Regions from separate parts of the Brevibacillus sp. DP1.3A genome, predicted to be linked through region 2. Evidence: riboswitches for the same ligand, from Rfam matches in the RefSeq annotation. Region 2 holds a riboswitch; each other region holds the start of a gene.
The links. Region 2 has a riboswitch for cobalamin ahead of HP399_RS11155 (ABC transporter substrate-binding protein). Riboswitches for the same ligand answer to the same signal wherever they lie in the genome.
Positions count from the first base shown of each region.

Region 1 (3,256 bases), 3.0 Mb from region 2:
GCGGCTTTTTCCTGAACGGACACCGCCTGTTACCAGCACCAAGCTCATCGCTGTTCACTTCCTTCCGCATGGACCTCGCGAAGCGCTGCCAGAAGTCGTTCATTTTCCTCTCGTCCACGCACTGCGATTCTCACATCATGTGCCGTCAAACCGGGATACATCGCACAGTTGCGGATCAGAACGCCTTTTTTGCCGAGCCGTGCCTGCAATTGTTCAGCTGGCAATCCTGCTGGCGATCGCAGCAACAGAAAGTTTGCTTCCCCCGGCCATACCTGCCAGCCCAACTCACTACGGATACAATCAGTCAAATACGCACGTTCTGCTTTTATGAGCCTGCGCGTCTGTTTCTCGTATGCCTGCTCCTGCAAGCACAGTTCTCCAGCTAAAAGGGCTAGTGCATTCACGCTCCAGCTCACTTGCTTCTGGCGCATCTTCGCAATGACATCTGGATGCGCAATCGCATAACCCAGGCGCAATCCCGGGATCGCGTACATTTTCGTCATCGAACGCATCAAAATCACACGGGGAAAGCGCTCCAGCTGCGTCGCCAATGTATACTGCCGCTCTTCCTCCACAAAATCGAGAAAAGCCTCATCCACGATGAGCCACGTATTGGTCTCTTTCGTCCATTCCGCCATTTGGCGCAGCTCATCCGGTTGATACAGGATTCCGGTTGGATTGTTTGGCGACCCGACAAATACGAGATCAGACTGCGTAAAAAGAGTGTGCAGCTCTTCAGGATCGGGCTTGTACCCGTTCGCTTCCTTCCCGAAACAGCCAATGACGCGAGCACCATACTGCTCGGAAAGTTGCGCGTATTCCGAAAAGCAAGGATACACTACACCAACCGTTTGCGGCGAAAGACCGAGGATAGCCAATGCCATTGCCTCCGCTGCACCATTGGCAGGCAGCAACCATTCTTCCGGCACTTGCAGCCGTTTTGCCAATGCATGACGAAACACACGATGTCCAGGGTCTGGGTAATGCGCTACAGCAGCTAGCGAAGCCAGCAGCATCTCACGAACGCTTGCTGGCATCCCCAGCGGATTAATATTGGCACTGTAATCCAGAAACTGCCCTGGCTCTCGACCAAAGCGCTGCGCTGCGGTCAGCAAGTCTCCACCATGACCGTATGTTTCTATTACACCTGCGCTTGTCAAAACTCTACCCCCAGCACAGCTGGAATCCCTTCATCGTAGTAATGCTTGATTGGCTTCATCTCTGTCACCAAATCTGCGATGTCCAAAATCTCCTGCTTTGCTGCCCGTCCCGTAATCACGAGGTGGATATGACTTGGCCTGTTTTGAATCGCTTCCAAGACATCGGACAATGGCAACACATCGTCAATCGGGAAGCGGTCAATCGCCAATGCATTATTCAGCTCATCCAGAATGACGACATCGTACGCTCCGGAAGAGAGCTTTTCGCTCGCAAACGCCCAAGCTTCTTTCAAAGCCTGACGATGCTCCTCCGGTGTCTTCGTCCATGTGAAGCCAACACCCATTTGCACAATTTCTATGCCCAATTTATCGAAAATAATCTTTTCTCCGTATGTACGCTCCGGCGACTTGATGAATTGAACCATCAGCACCTTTTTTCCGCGCCCTGTCGCCCGCACAGCCAATCCGACTGCTGCCGTCGTTTTTCCTTTGCCGTCTCCCGTGTAAACGAGGGTCAAGCCCCGCTTCTTATCGTTTTTCTCCATCGTAACCACCTCAAAAAGTGATGTATTTTACTCCGTTGTTTCCTCCAAATACTTTCCGAAGCCAACAAAAAAAGCGCTCTGTTTCCCCAGTACGTAAGGAAAAACAAAGCGCGGATAGCCGAAAGCAACAATCCTCACCTCTTCCTTTGACCCGAAGGAAATCAGTGTAAACATAAAAACAGGCAGGTCTCCTGGCTCGAGGATCATCGCTCTTCTTCTCCTTCCCGCTCCCGGATGGGCAGTGGATGGCATGGTGCCTTGAAGAACAGCTACTCTCTTACAGTGGCGGGACCGCGTTGGCTTTTCACCAAACTTCCCTTTTAACCTTGCTCCTGCGAATCGGTTTCGCAAAAACAAGGACCTGTTTCTCTTCCATATGTAAATGTCATTCGTTTCGTTGACAAGCACTTGCTTTAATAATAGCAAAAGCTACCGAGGATTCAAGCAAAAGCTGCCGATTCCTCGCAGGTGTCTATTGGCAGAAAATTTAAGATAATCACCATTTACTTACCTGAAAATTTTCGTTACCCTATTGGCAAACAATCGAAAGTGGTGTGCAGTCATGCTATTTCCTCCGATTCCAAAAATACCAGACATGGTCCTGCCCAGCCCACTGCCGATCAAGGAATGCAGCGAACCGATGATCCCCCTCTCTTCCCTCTGTGAACAAATCACAGTCTATCCAGCCTACTACCACGAGGGCTATGCCGGAACACAGCCAGAAGCCTTTTTGCGAGAAGGGGCAGCACGCAAGCTCGCCATGGCAGCCGCGCAACTGCCTATTGGCTACAAGCTCGTCGTGTTGGACGGCTGGCGCTCGTTCGAGGTACAGGCATCCTTGTATGAACGTTTCCGTGAAGCCTTGCTTTCACAAGGCTGGCAGGAAGGACCCGCGCTCACCGAAGAATTGAGCAAATTCGTCGCTTATCCAACAACAGACCTCTCCAAGCCGTCCCCTCACCTATCCGGTGGCGCAGTCGATCTGACTATCGCAGGACCTGATGGCTGGCTGGAGATGGGGACAGCCTTCGATGACTTCAGTGAAAGGGCTGCAACTCGGCATTATGAAGAACTCGTACAGCCTACACAAAAGGACATCGAGATTCGAGACAATCGCCGACTGCTGTATCATTTGATGACGACTGTCGGATTCGTCAACTATCCGAAAGAATGGTGGCATTTCGAGTATGGGACGCGCACCTGGGGACAAAAAACGCAGCAAGAGCCGATCTATGGCGGGGTTTTGTCGATGTAACCACAAATACTCAAGTATTCAGCCGAAAAAGGCATGAGCCCGGTCGATACCGTACTCATGCCCAGATGGCCGCCCACTCTTCAAACTCAACAAATTCCTGTACCTCTTAGGTCACTGGTATTTCAGAAGATGCTGCTGAAACCAAAAGGCTTTTGTTGTATTCAGGCGACAATACAATATTTGTATAAGTTCCGCGCCCTGACACATAGTGATAGGAATGCTCGACGCCTGCTGGGATAAAAATAGCTGTTGGACTCTCAACAGTCTTCTCTTCTTCACCCAGTTGAACATGACAC
Region 1 covers NZ_CP085876.1:5,417,197-5,420,452, forward strand. Annotated here, with positions in the region: gene cobU (bifunctional adenosylcobinamide kinase/adenosylcobinamide-phosphate guanylyltransferase) at 1-48, opposite strand, end outside; gene cobD (threonine-phosphate decarboxylase CobD) at 45-1,160, opposite strand; gene cobO (cob(I)yrinic acid a,c-diamide adenosyltransferase) at 1,157-1,705, opposite strand; gene HP399_RS24795 (hypothetical protein) at 1,733-1,912, opposite strand; cobalamin riboswitch at 1,869-2,085, opposite strand; gene HP399_RS24800 (M15 family metallopeptidase) at 2,268-2,960, shown strand; gene HP399_RS24805 (LeuA family protein) at 3,067-3,256, opposite strand, start outside.
Region 1: another riboswitch for cobalamin. It lies ahead of cobO (cob(I)yrinic acid a,c-diamide adenosyltransferase); the one in region 2 lies ahead of HP399_RS11155 (ABC transporter substrate-binding protein).

Region 2 (3,256 bases):
TAAAATACGATGGTCAGGACCAACCAGCAATCGGACGAGATGCGGTACCACCAGGCCAACGAACCCGATAATTCCCGCGATAGAAACCGCCGCTGCAGTTAGGAGAGTCGAGACGACTAGAACCACCAGCTTCGTTCGATCCACATGAACGCCGAGATGCGCAGCCTGCCGCTCCCCTAACGCAAACAGGTTCAAGGAACGCGCATAGCTCACAAGTACCATTCCACCTATGACCAAGTATGGAATCAAGACGTACGTAAAGGCCCAGCCCCGAAATGATAGGCTTCCCATAAGCCAGAACACGATCTCATTCACGGTCTGGTCAGATAGCGACACCATAAAGGAAACGAGCGAGCCAAGAAAAGCCTGCACCACGACACCAGACAAAATCAGGGTCTCCGTTTGCAGCTTTCCTTGCGTGCTCGCGAGTCCGAGGACGATCCATAGACTGAGGAGTCCTGTAAGAAAAGCGACGACAGGCGTGCTCCATGCACCCAAAAAGCTGATTTGCAAGCCAAAAAGGATCAAGAAGGCTGCTCCGACAGCAGAACCGGATGCCACGCCCATCGTAAACGGATCGGCGAGCGGATTGCGCAAAACTCCCTGAAAGCCAGCTCCCGCAAGTGACAAGCAGGCTCCAATTAAGACAGCCAATACAACGCGTGGAAAACGAACCTTCATGACAATTTGCTCAGATGACTCCGGCCACGTTACGGTGATCCACTCAGACAAGCCCGGGATTTGATGGAGCAGGATGAGCCATACTTGCGAAATGGGGAGATGTGCCGCCCCCATCGAGATGCTGATGACTATTGATGCCAGAAGGACGAGACAGCTGACTCCTCCCCATATGAACAATCGTTTCTTCATTTTATTTCACCAAGTCAGGGTAAATCGCCTTGGCTACTTCGATCAAGCCTTGTGTAATACGCGGACCAGGACGGGACAAAATATTTTGGTCCATGCCAAAGATTTGTTTTTCACGGATCGCCTTCATTTTATCCCAGCCATTGCGATTCGCGATCATATCCTCCAGCTTGACGCCAGTCTTTTCATCGGTAATTCCGCTCGCATACAAAATGACGTCTGGGTCGTTTTGCAAAATCTTTTCTTCACTGATCGGATTCCATCCTTCGGTGTCGGAGGCAATGTTTGTCGCCCCAGCCAGCGTGATGAGTTCGTCCATGAATTCGCCTTTTCCGACTGTCCAGCCTGGGGAAAATTCCAGGTATACCTTTTTCTTCTCTTCTGGTTTTACATTTTTCACTGCTTCTTGAACGTAGGCGATGTCTTTCTTCATTTGTTCGACGACTTTTTCAGCTTGTTCTTGTGTATTTGTGATAACGCCCATCGCCAAAACATTGTTTAGGATGTCGTCCATCTTTGTCGGATGGGTAATATAGACTGGCATTCCGAGAGATTTGAGCTTGTCAGCCACTGGCTTTTCCATCGAAATCCCACCAACGACCATATCCGGTGTTTGAGCGAGAATGGCTTCTTCATTTGGTTTGACGACTCCGCCAATTTTCGGCTTTGCCTTCGCCGCATCTGGATAATCATCATAGTCTGAGACAGCTACGATCCGATCTTCCAAGCCTAATGCGAACAAAATCTCTGTCTCGGCAGGTGATGTTGAGACGATTCGCTCAGGAGCTTTTGCAAAGGTTACTTCTTTTCCTGTCGCATCCGTGACTGTCAATGGATACGTTGTTTGTTTTGCAGGCTGCTCGGCCGCATTCTCTTGCGGTGCTGTCTGCGGTGCACTTGTTTGTCCACCTGGTGCTGGCTGGCTGTTATCGTTACCCGCACAACCTGCGAGGCTCGCCGCAACTAGTAGTGGGATCATGAATCGCAATGAACGTTTCATATGTAGAACTTCCTTTCTGCATGTCTAATTGACTGTACCTTCCAATAAAAAAATCGACCCTTGCTTCCATTCGGAAATCAAAGGGTCGGCACCTCAGGGCAAACAGACAGGATGGTCTGCTTCCTGAAATAGGCCGATCCTTTCCGCGAAGGCAACAGGCACTAAAACAAACAGGCAGGTCTCCTGGCTTACGGCTGAGGAACGAGCCGATTTACAGTGGCGGGACCGCGTCGGATTTTCACCGACTTCCCTTTTCACCCGATCTTTTTGTTAAAAAGACGAGGCACCTATTTGTTGTTACGTTTGAAATTGTCACAGTCCATGACTCATCCTACATCATAGCATTCCTTGGATGAAAAAAGAATGACAAACACATAAGCCAATACTTTCTTGCCTCCTAAAAATGAAAAACGCCTGAACAAAAAGTTCAGGCAAATGTAAAGCTTTTTGGAGGCTATTACCCTCGTTTGTGCAAATAATCTAGAATGCCCATGGAGCATACTTGTAAATCGAGCTTGAGTACCTCGAAAACTTCGTGGTCACCACTGATTCCTTGTGACTGTAGATAATCCGAGACTCGTCCCAATAACTTACGAGACAGCTCGTCATAGGTTTGTCCAACAGCAAGCGTTGATTCTCCTTCCGCCACAAACACGGGGAGCCACTCACGTATTTGGCGGTACACGTCGTCAACCTGCTCTGACATCCCAAAATGACCAAAGTAAATTCGACTTAGCTTACGCGCTTCAAAACGGCTTAGAGACGCTAACATGGCATCCGGGTCAAACTGATTCGGCGAAGTAGATGGTAGCACGAGGTGTATGCCATCCTTTTTAAGCTGTGGATAGAGTACACCTGCGGTATCACCTGTGAACATGCCGCGGCTTACTGGATCGTAGATGCTGAAGTGATGATTGGCGTGACCTGGGGAATCCAGAAACTCCAATACGCAATTCTCCCCGATCTTTAGTGTATCTCCGTCCCCGCGAATCAAAATCCGCTCCTCGAGAACTGCCTCAATCGGATCAAACAATCGATCAAAATCATCATGATACACCGCTCTCGCCCCTGCGATCAGCCGGCTCGGATCAACGAGATGACGTGCACCTTTCGGGTGGACGACGACCTTTGCGTTCGGACAATCCTTCAGAAACAGTCCTACTCCTCCTGCATGATCCAAGTGAATATGCGTCACGATGATGTATTTTACTTGTTCCGGCGTATAACCGAGCTTGGCGAGACCGGCCTTGATGTATGGGACGGAGGGGCTTGGCCCTGTTTCGACCAATGTGAGCTCCTCTTCCGCGATCACATATGTCCCCGTACGTTCCGCCCAGCCCATATCGAAACCGTCTATTAAATGGATGCGTTCCCCTAAGTAAATTGGCG
Region 2 covers NZ_CP085876.1:2,437,765-2,441,020, reverse strand. Annotated here, with positions in the region: gene HP399_RS11160 (FecCD family ABC transporter permease) at 1-870, opposite strand, end outside; gene HP399_RS11155 (ABC transporter substrate-binding protein) at 872-1,867, opposite strand; cobalamin riboswitch at 2,023-2,173, opposite strand; gene HP399_RS11150 (MBL fold metallo-hydrolase) at 2,325-3,256, opposite strand, start outside.

Region 3 (3,256 bases), 2.1 Mb from region 2:
TGGTATTCTCGCAATAGAATAATTGGTGAAAGCAGGGTGAAGAAGTTGTTTCAAGAGCGCATTTCGAAGCTCCACACGTTTTTGACAGAGCAAGAGCTGAACGCGGTGTTGATTACCTCTCCCAAGCACGTCTACTATTTGACCGGATTTTTTACAGACCCGCATGAACGTTTTATGGGTCTCGTTATTCCTGCTGAGGGAAAACCTTCTTTAATTGTACCTGCTCTTGATCGTGAGGCAGCGGCAGAGGCTTCGTTCGTTCAAGATATCCATACACATACGGATATCCAAAACCCGTATGAAATCCTCAAGCAAGTGTTACCAGCGAATTTGACGAAGCTCGGTATTGAGAAAAGTCATATGACTGTCGAGCGCTATGAAGCACTTGGACAAGTTGTTCTGGCGTCGAGCTATGTGGACGTGGAAGAGCCACTGCGTGAAATGCGTTTGATCAAATCCGCGGATGAAGTGGATCGTCTGAAGCATGCTGTTCAGTTGGTCGAGGATTCCTTGCGGGAGACCCTGAAAAAAGTCAAGACAGGCATGACCGAGACGGAAATCGTAGCTGAGCTGGAATTCCAGATGAAGCGCTTGGGTGCGGAAGGTCCATCCTTCACGTCCATGGTATTGGCAGGGGAGAAGTCGGCACTGCCACACGGGAAACCAGGAACGCGCCAGGTGCAAGAAGGCGACTTGCTTTTGTTTGATATTGGAGTAGCAGCGAACGGATATGTATCCGATATTACCCGTACCTTTGCTGTAGGCGAGATCAGTGCCCAGCTTCAAGAAATTTACGAGACAGTATTGGCTGCCAACGAAGCGGCAATTGCTGAGATTCGTCCGGGTGTGACCTTTGCGCATTTGGATAAAACCGCTCGCGATGTCATCACTGCAAAAGGCTACGGAGAATACTTCATGCACCGTCTGGGGCATGGACTTGGGATGGATGTACATGAATATCCGTCTGTTCACAGCCAGAACCAAGAAGTGCTTCGTCCAGGGATGGTCTTTACGATCGAGCCGGGCATCTATCTGCCAGGTGTAGGCGGAGTGCGGATTGAAGATGATGTATTGGTTACGGAAACGGGCGTTGAAATTCTCACGCAGTTCCCGAAAAAACTGACTTCTATCAACTAATGAATAAATCGTAAAAATTGAATACGTATCGAATGGTGCTGGATGGCATATGCCGTCAGCTTAAAAGGGAAGTCCGGTGAGAAACCGGCGCGGTCCCGCCACTGTAACGAGGAGCGCCTAGCGTATAGCCACTGTTTTTTGCGAGACAAAAAATGGGAAGGTAGCTGGGTGTGTTGATCCGTAAGCCAGGAGACCTGCCATGCGATCATTTAAAATCGACCCACGAGGATGGGGCAGATGTGGAAGCAGTCTATGAAAGGGCGCCTTTGTGCCTGCTTATAGCTATATCTACGTTTGTCATGCACCTCCCGATAGAAATGGGGGGTGCTTTTTTTGTGGAGGATTTGGTTCAACCCATCATATACATAGAGAAAAGGGGATTACAGATGGTTAAGGCAAACAAATCACATACAGTAATGAAAGGACTAGCTTTCGGTATCATGACAGCTGCCATGCTTTTGGTTTCGGCATGCGGCTCCACTACGACAACACAGGCTCCAGCCAAAACAGAACAAACAGCTGCACCAGCAGCAGAGGGCAAGGCTGTAACACTCACCAATAATGGTATCGAAATGACTTATCCAACAGCACCTGAGCGTGCTGTGACATTGAACCAACACGTCACCGAAATCATGTTGACATTGGGCCTTGCTGATAAAATGGTCGGAACCGCTTACCTAGACGATGAAATCCTTCCAGAGTTAAAAGCAGATTACGACAAGATTCCGGTACTGTCTGATAAGTATCCTACGAAAGAAGTGCTGCTGGCAGCGAACCCAGACTTCGTGTACGCCGGATGGAAAAGCGGATTCGGCGAAAAGGGCGTAGGATCGATGCAGGATTTGGAAAAAGTCGGCATCAAATCGTATCTGCAAACGTCATCTAGTATGCCTGGCCCGACAATCGACGATGTGTTTGCAGACATTACGAATATTGGACGCATTTTCCGTGTGGAAGACAAAGCTGATGATTTGATCAACAAAATGAAGAGTGAAATGGACCAAACGCTTAGTAAAATTGGCAAGGTGGACGAGCCACTTAAAGTGTTCGTGTACGACAACGGGGAAGACAAACCATTCACAGCAGCCAACAACTACATGACGTCCTTAATCAAGACTGCTGGCGGTAAGAACATTTTTGATGACATTCAAAAGGGTTGGGCAGAGGTTAGTTGGGAACAAGTAGTGAGTCGCAATCCAGACGTGATTATTATCGTAGACTACGGTGATAGAACCGTTGAGCAAAAACGTAATTTCCTTTTGACAAAAAAAGAACTGGCGGATATCCCGGCGATTAAAAATCAACGACTAATGGTATTGCCATTGTCTGCGGCTTCTGAAGGCGTTCGAGCACCGATTGCGCTAAAAATTTTGGCGGAAGGACTCTACCCGGATAAATTCAAATAGAGTACACCCCTTTTAAGGGAGGGAATAGCACTGCAACAGATCAAGTTACCTTATATCATCATTACTCTACTGGTCGGACTCTTCCTCTCCATTACGTTCGCAGTTACCTTGGGATCAGTGGAGATTAAGCCGACAACGGTATGGAAAATCGCCTTATCAAAAATTCCGATATTGACCCAATGGATTGAGATGGATTGGTCCAAAGGGGAGCAAACGATTATTTGGGATATTCGCTTTCCGCGTGTACTTTTGGGGGCGATCGTCGGAGCAGGTCTATCTGTCGTGGGAGTAGCGATCCAGTCGTTGGTTCGCAACTCCCTGGCTGACCCGTATGTGTTAGGTGTATCTTCAGGTGCTTCGGTTGGAGCTACCTCGGTGATTATATTCGGAGCATTCAGCATGTACGGGCAGTATGCGCTATCCTTTGGCGCTTTTACAGGCTCCCTTGTGTCAATCATTCTCATTTTTACGCTATCCCGTATCGGAGGACAAAACTCGACGGTACGCCTGCTCATGGCCGGAATTGCGATATCTGCGATCTTGTCGGCCATTACTAGTCTCCTTGTTTTTTCAGCGCCAAATGAGCATGGAATTGGGACGGTCCTGTTTTGGTTAAGTGGTAGTTTGGCTGGTGGGAAATGGGAGTACCTGACGATCCCAACAATGATTGTCGTCATCTGTCTCATCGTCTTAATGGCCCAATATCGCTCGCT
Region 3 covers NZ_CP085876.1:4,556,676-4,559,931, reverse strand. Annotated here, with positions in the region: gene HP399_RS20755 (M24 family metallopeptidase) at 46-1,137, shown strand; cobalamin riboswitch at 1,154-1,354, shown strand; gene HP399_RS20750 (ABC transporter substrate-binding protein) at 1,524-2,543, shown strand; gene HP399_RS20745 (FecCD family ABC transporter permease) at 2,613-3,256, shown strand, end outside.
Region 3: another riboswitch for cobalamin. It lies ahead of HP399_RS20750 (ABC transporter substrate-binding protein); the one in region 2 lies ahead of HP399_RS11155 (ABC transporter substrate-binding protein).

Region 4 (3,256 bases), 760 kb from region 2:
CTCTCGACGTTCGAGATAAGGAACACTTCTTTCAAGTTTTGCTGCAGCTATTTGACGTAAAGCATTCTGCACTCCTCGACGATTCCTCGCTGGAGATAATGCCAGCTTCAGCAAGTCCGCTTCATTTTGGGCGATCTCTTTCGAAATGACATACTTACCATATCGGAATCCTTGGACTAAGAGCTGTACTTCCCCCAGTTTTTCGTCGGCAAACGCCAATGCAGGCATGACTTCCTCTGGCAAGTCGCTCTCTGCTTCAACCGTTACAGGTACATGCAACAAACTACTGGACGGCTGCAGCCACAGCTTTTCGAGTGGTACGATCTCGGAAATTTCTTTGATCAGCTCCCACTTCTCCTCAATGGACGCACGCCATATGTTTCGACCGTCGATGATTCCCGCTCCGAGAATCTTGTCTGCTGGAAACCCCTGTGTTTTCAGATTGGTCAGATTGCGCTTCGCTCCGTGTACAAAATCAAGAGCAATTCCTTTTACTGGTAAGGAAATCAGCTCCTCGTACCAATCCACCGCTTCAAAATAGGTTTGCAGCATGCACTGTAGATGTGGTAGTGCTTGACCGATTTGCGCATAGATACGTTTGATGATGGCGCGATCAAGCTCCGATACATCCAGTGCAAATGCAGGCTCATCGATTTGCACCCATTCCACGCCGTGCAGCTCCAACTCGCGGAGAACGTCTATGTAAAGCGGAACGAGTTGATCCACGACGATCTCAAATTCGTTTTTCTCATATCCTTTGGACAATTTGACAAACGTATACGGGCCTACAATGACGGGCTTTCCGATGATGCCAAACTTTTCCTTGGCCTCCAAATATGCTTGGAGAGGCTTATTCTCGGTTATGGCTGGTTGTCGTTCACCGAACTCCGGGACGATATAATGGTAGTTCGTGTTAAACCATTTCGTCATTTCGCTGGCGACAGCTTCCTTCGAACCGCGAGCCATGGCGAAGTATGTGGCTAAAGAAACCGGGCCTCCTTTGTATTCATAACGCTTGGGGACCATTCCAAACATCACAGCCATATCCAGCATGTGATCGTAGTACGTAAAGTCACCCACAGGGATCAGCTCGACCCCTTTTTCCTGCTGACGCAACAGGTTTTGGTGACGGATTTGCTCCATTTGCTGTACCAGGCTTTCCTCATCGATAGTGCCTGCCCAAAATGCTTCCAATGCCTTTTTCCACTCCCGGTTCTTCCCGATCCGTGGATATCCCAAATTGCTGCTTTTCATGAGCTTCCTCTCCATTCTTTATTCGATCTTGACTTGAATCCGCCCAATAAAAAAGGCATCTCCAACGATCAAAAAGAACGTTAGAAATGCCAAATAAGCACTGAGATCACAGCATCCTAACACCTCCCTATCTCCCGTAGGTTAAGCAGTGTCGTCGAAACAGGCAGGTCTCCTGACTTTGGGATCATCATCTGCACATGCCTTCCCAATCCGTTTGGATCAGTGGCTGATAAATGTGCCGACTCCCCTCATACAGTGGCGGGACCGTGTCGGATTCTAACCGACTTCCCTTTTCATCCTTGGTCGATCTTGATAACCAAAGAACCTGTTCCCACTCTTATGAAGTTATCGTGGTTCTGTGAAGTGCCCCAGTAAACTAGCAGGGCAGCATACTGTTCATACAGTAACACAGAATCCATTTTTTGTCATACTAGAATTTAAAATCATCATCGGTCAACGGCTCTACGTTTAGCGTGCGGACATAACCATTTCCTTTTTTCGAGAAGAAGTCATGCTGCTTCGTCTGCGTGCGAATACCGTTCAGTACGATCGGGTTCACTTCTTCCTCCGGGAATAGCGGGTCCAGCCCCAGATTCATCAAAGCCTTGTTCGCATTATAGCGCACGTACACATGAACCTCTTCAGCCAATCCGATTTCCGTATACAACGAAGTCGTATAGGCCTCTTCATTTTCTTGCAGCTCGTGCAAAAGGGCATACAGTTCCTCTTTTGCTGCGGCCTGCTCGACCACACTCAGACCTTGATAGACTTCTTGCGCGAGAACGCCGACATAGAGTCCGTGGATGCTCTCGTCGCGAACAATCAGATCGATAATTTCCCCGCTGCTTGTCATCTTGCCTTGCCCCGCCAAATAGAGCGGATAGAAGAAGCCGCTATAAAACAGATAGCTTTCCAGGAAGACGGACGCTACCATCGCCATGTATAAGTCTTTCGGTTTCTCAATTTCTTGATAGCGTTTCGAGATGAGGGCCGCTTTCTTTTGCAGATGTGGATTGTTTTCTACCCACGAAAAAATACCGTCAATCTCTTCTGTCGATGCCAGCGTTGTAAAAATACTACTGTACGATTTGGCATGGATTTGCTCCATCATGCCCATGAAGGCGAGAACCGCTTTTCTTTGTAGTCCATCGACATGCTCCATGATCTTCGGCATCCCTACTCCACCCTGAACCGTATCTAGCAAGGTGAGACCGCCCAATACTTTTTTATATGTGTCGCGTTCAGTCGCACTGAGCTCCATCCAGGACATCTTGTCATCTGACAGCGGAATCTCATCATCCGTCCAGAACTGCATGATGTTTTGATTCCAAAACGTCATCGTAAAATCGTCGTCCGGCCTGTTCCAATTGACTGCTTTCATATGGCGTTCCTCTTCTCTATTTGCTTGATGCTTTTCCATTTATAAATCGAGTTCACTAAATAGCGCAGCTAATGCACTCTTCTACAGTCAAATGCTTCGTACGGGTATAGTAGAGTGACTTCAGACCTTTTTTCGCTGCGTAAATGTAATAGCGAGCCAGTTCTCTGGTTGAAATATTGCTGTTCACGTGCAGCACAGTCGAAATTCCTTGGTCGATGTGCTCTTGAATTTCGGCAATCAGATCAATCACTTTGAATTGATCGATTACATACGCCGATTTGTAGTAAAAATAGTTTTCCTGCGACAAGTACGGCATCGGGTAATACGTCGTCGAGTTGGCATACGTTCTCGTTTCGATATGCTCAACGATTGGCATCACACTAGAAGTCGCATTCTGAATGTAGGAAATGCTCTGAGTCGGTGCAATTGCCAAACGGTACGCATGGTAAACGCCATGCTTTTGCACCTTTTGTTGTAGTTCCGCCCAATCCTCTGGCGTCGGAATGTGCATTCCTTCAAAGAGAAGCTTTGCTTTTTCCGTCCGCGGGCTGTAATCGTTCGTCAAGTACTTGTTAAAATAAGTGCCTTTTGCATATTCCGATTGTTCAAAGCCCAAGAAGG
Region 4 covers NZ_CP085876.1:3,192,891-3,196,146, reverse strand. Annotated here, with positions in the region: gene metE (5-methyltetrahydropteroyltriglutamate--homocysteine S-methyltransferase) at 1-1,254, opposite strand, end outside; cobalamin riboswitch at 1,399-1,598, opposite strand; gene nrdF (class 1b ribonucleoside-diphosphate reductase subunit beta) at 1,685-2,635, opposite strand; gene nrdE (class 1b ribonucleoside-diphosphate reductase subunit alpha) at 2,691-3,256, opposite strand, start outside.
Region 4: another riboswitch for cobalamin. It lies ahead of metE (5-methyltetrahydropteroyltriglutamate--homocysteine S-methyltransferase); the one in region 2 lies ahead of HP399_RS11155 (ABC transporter substrate-binding protein).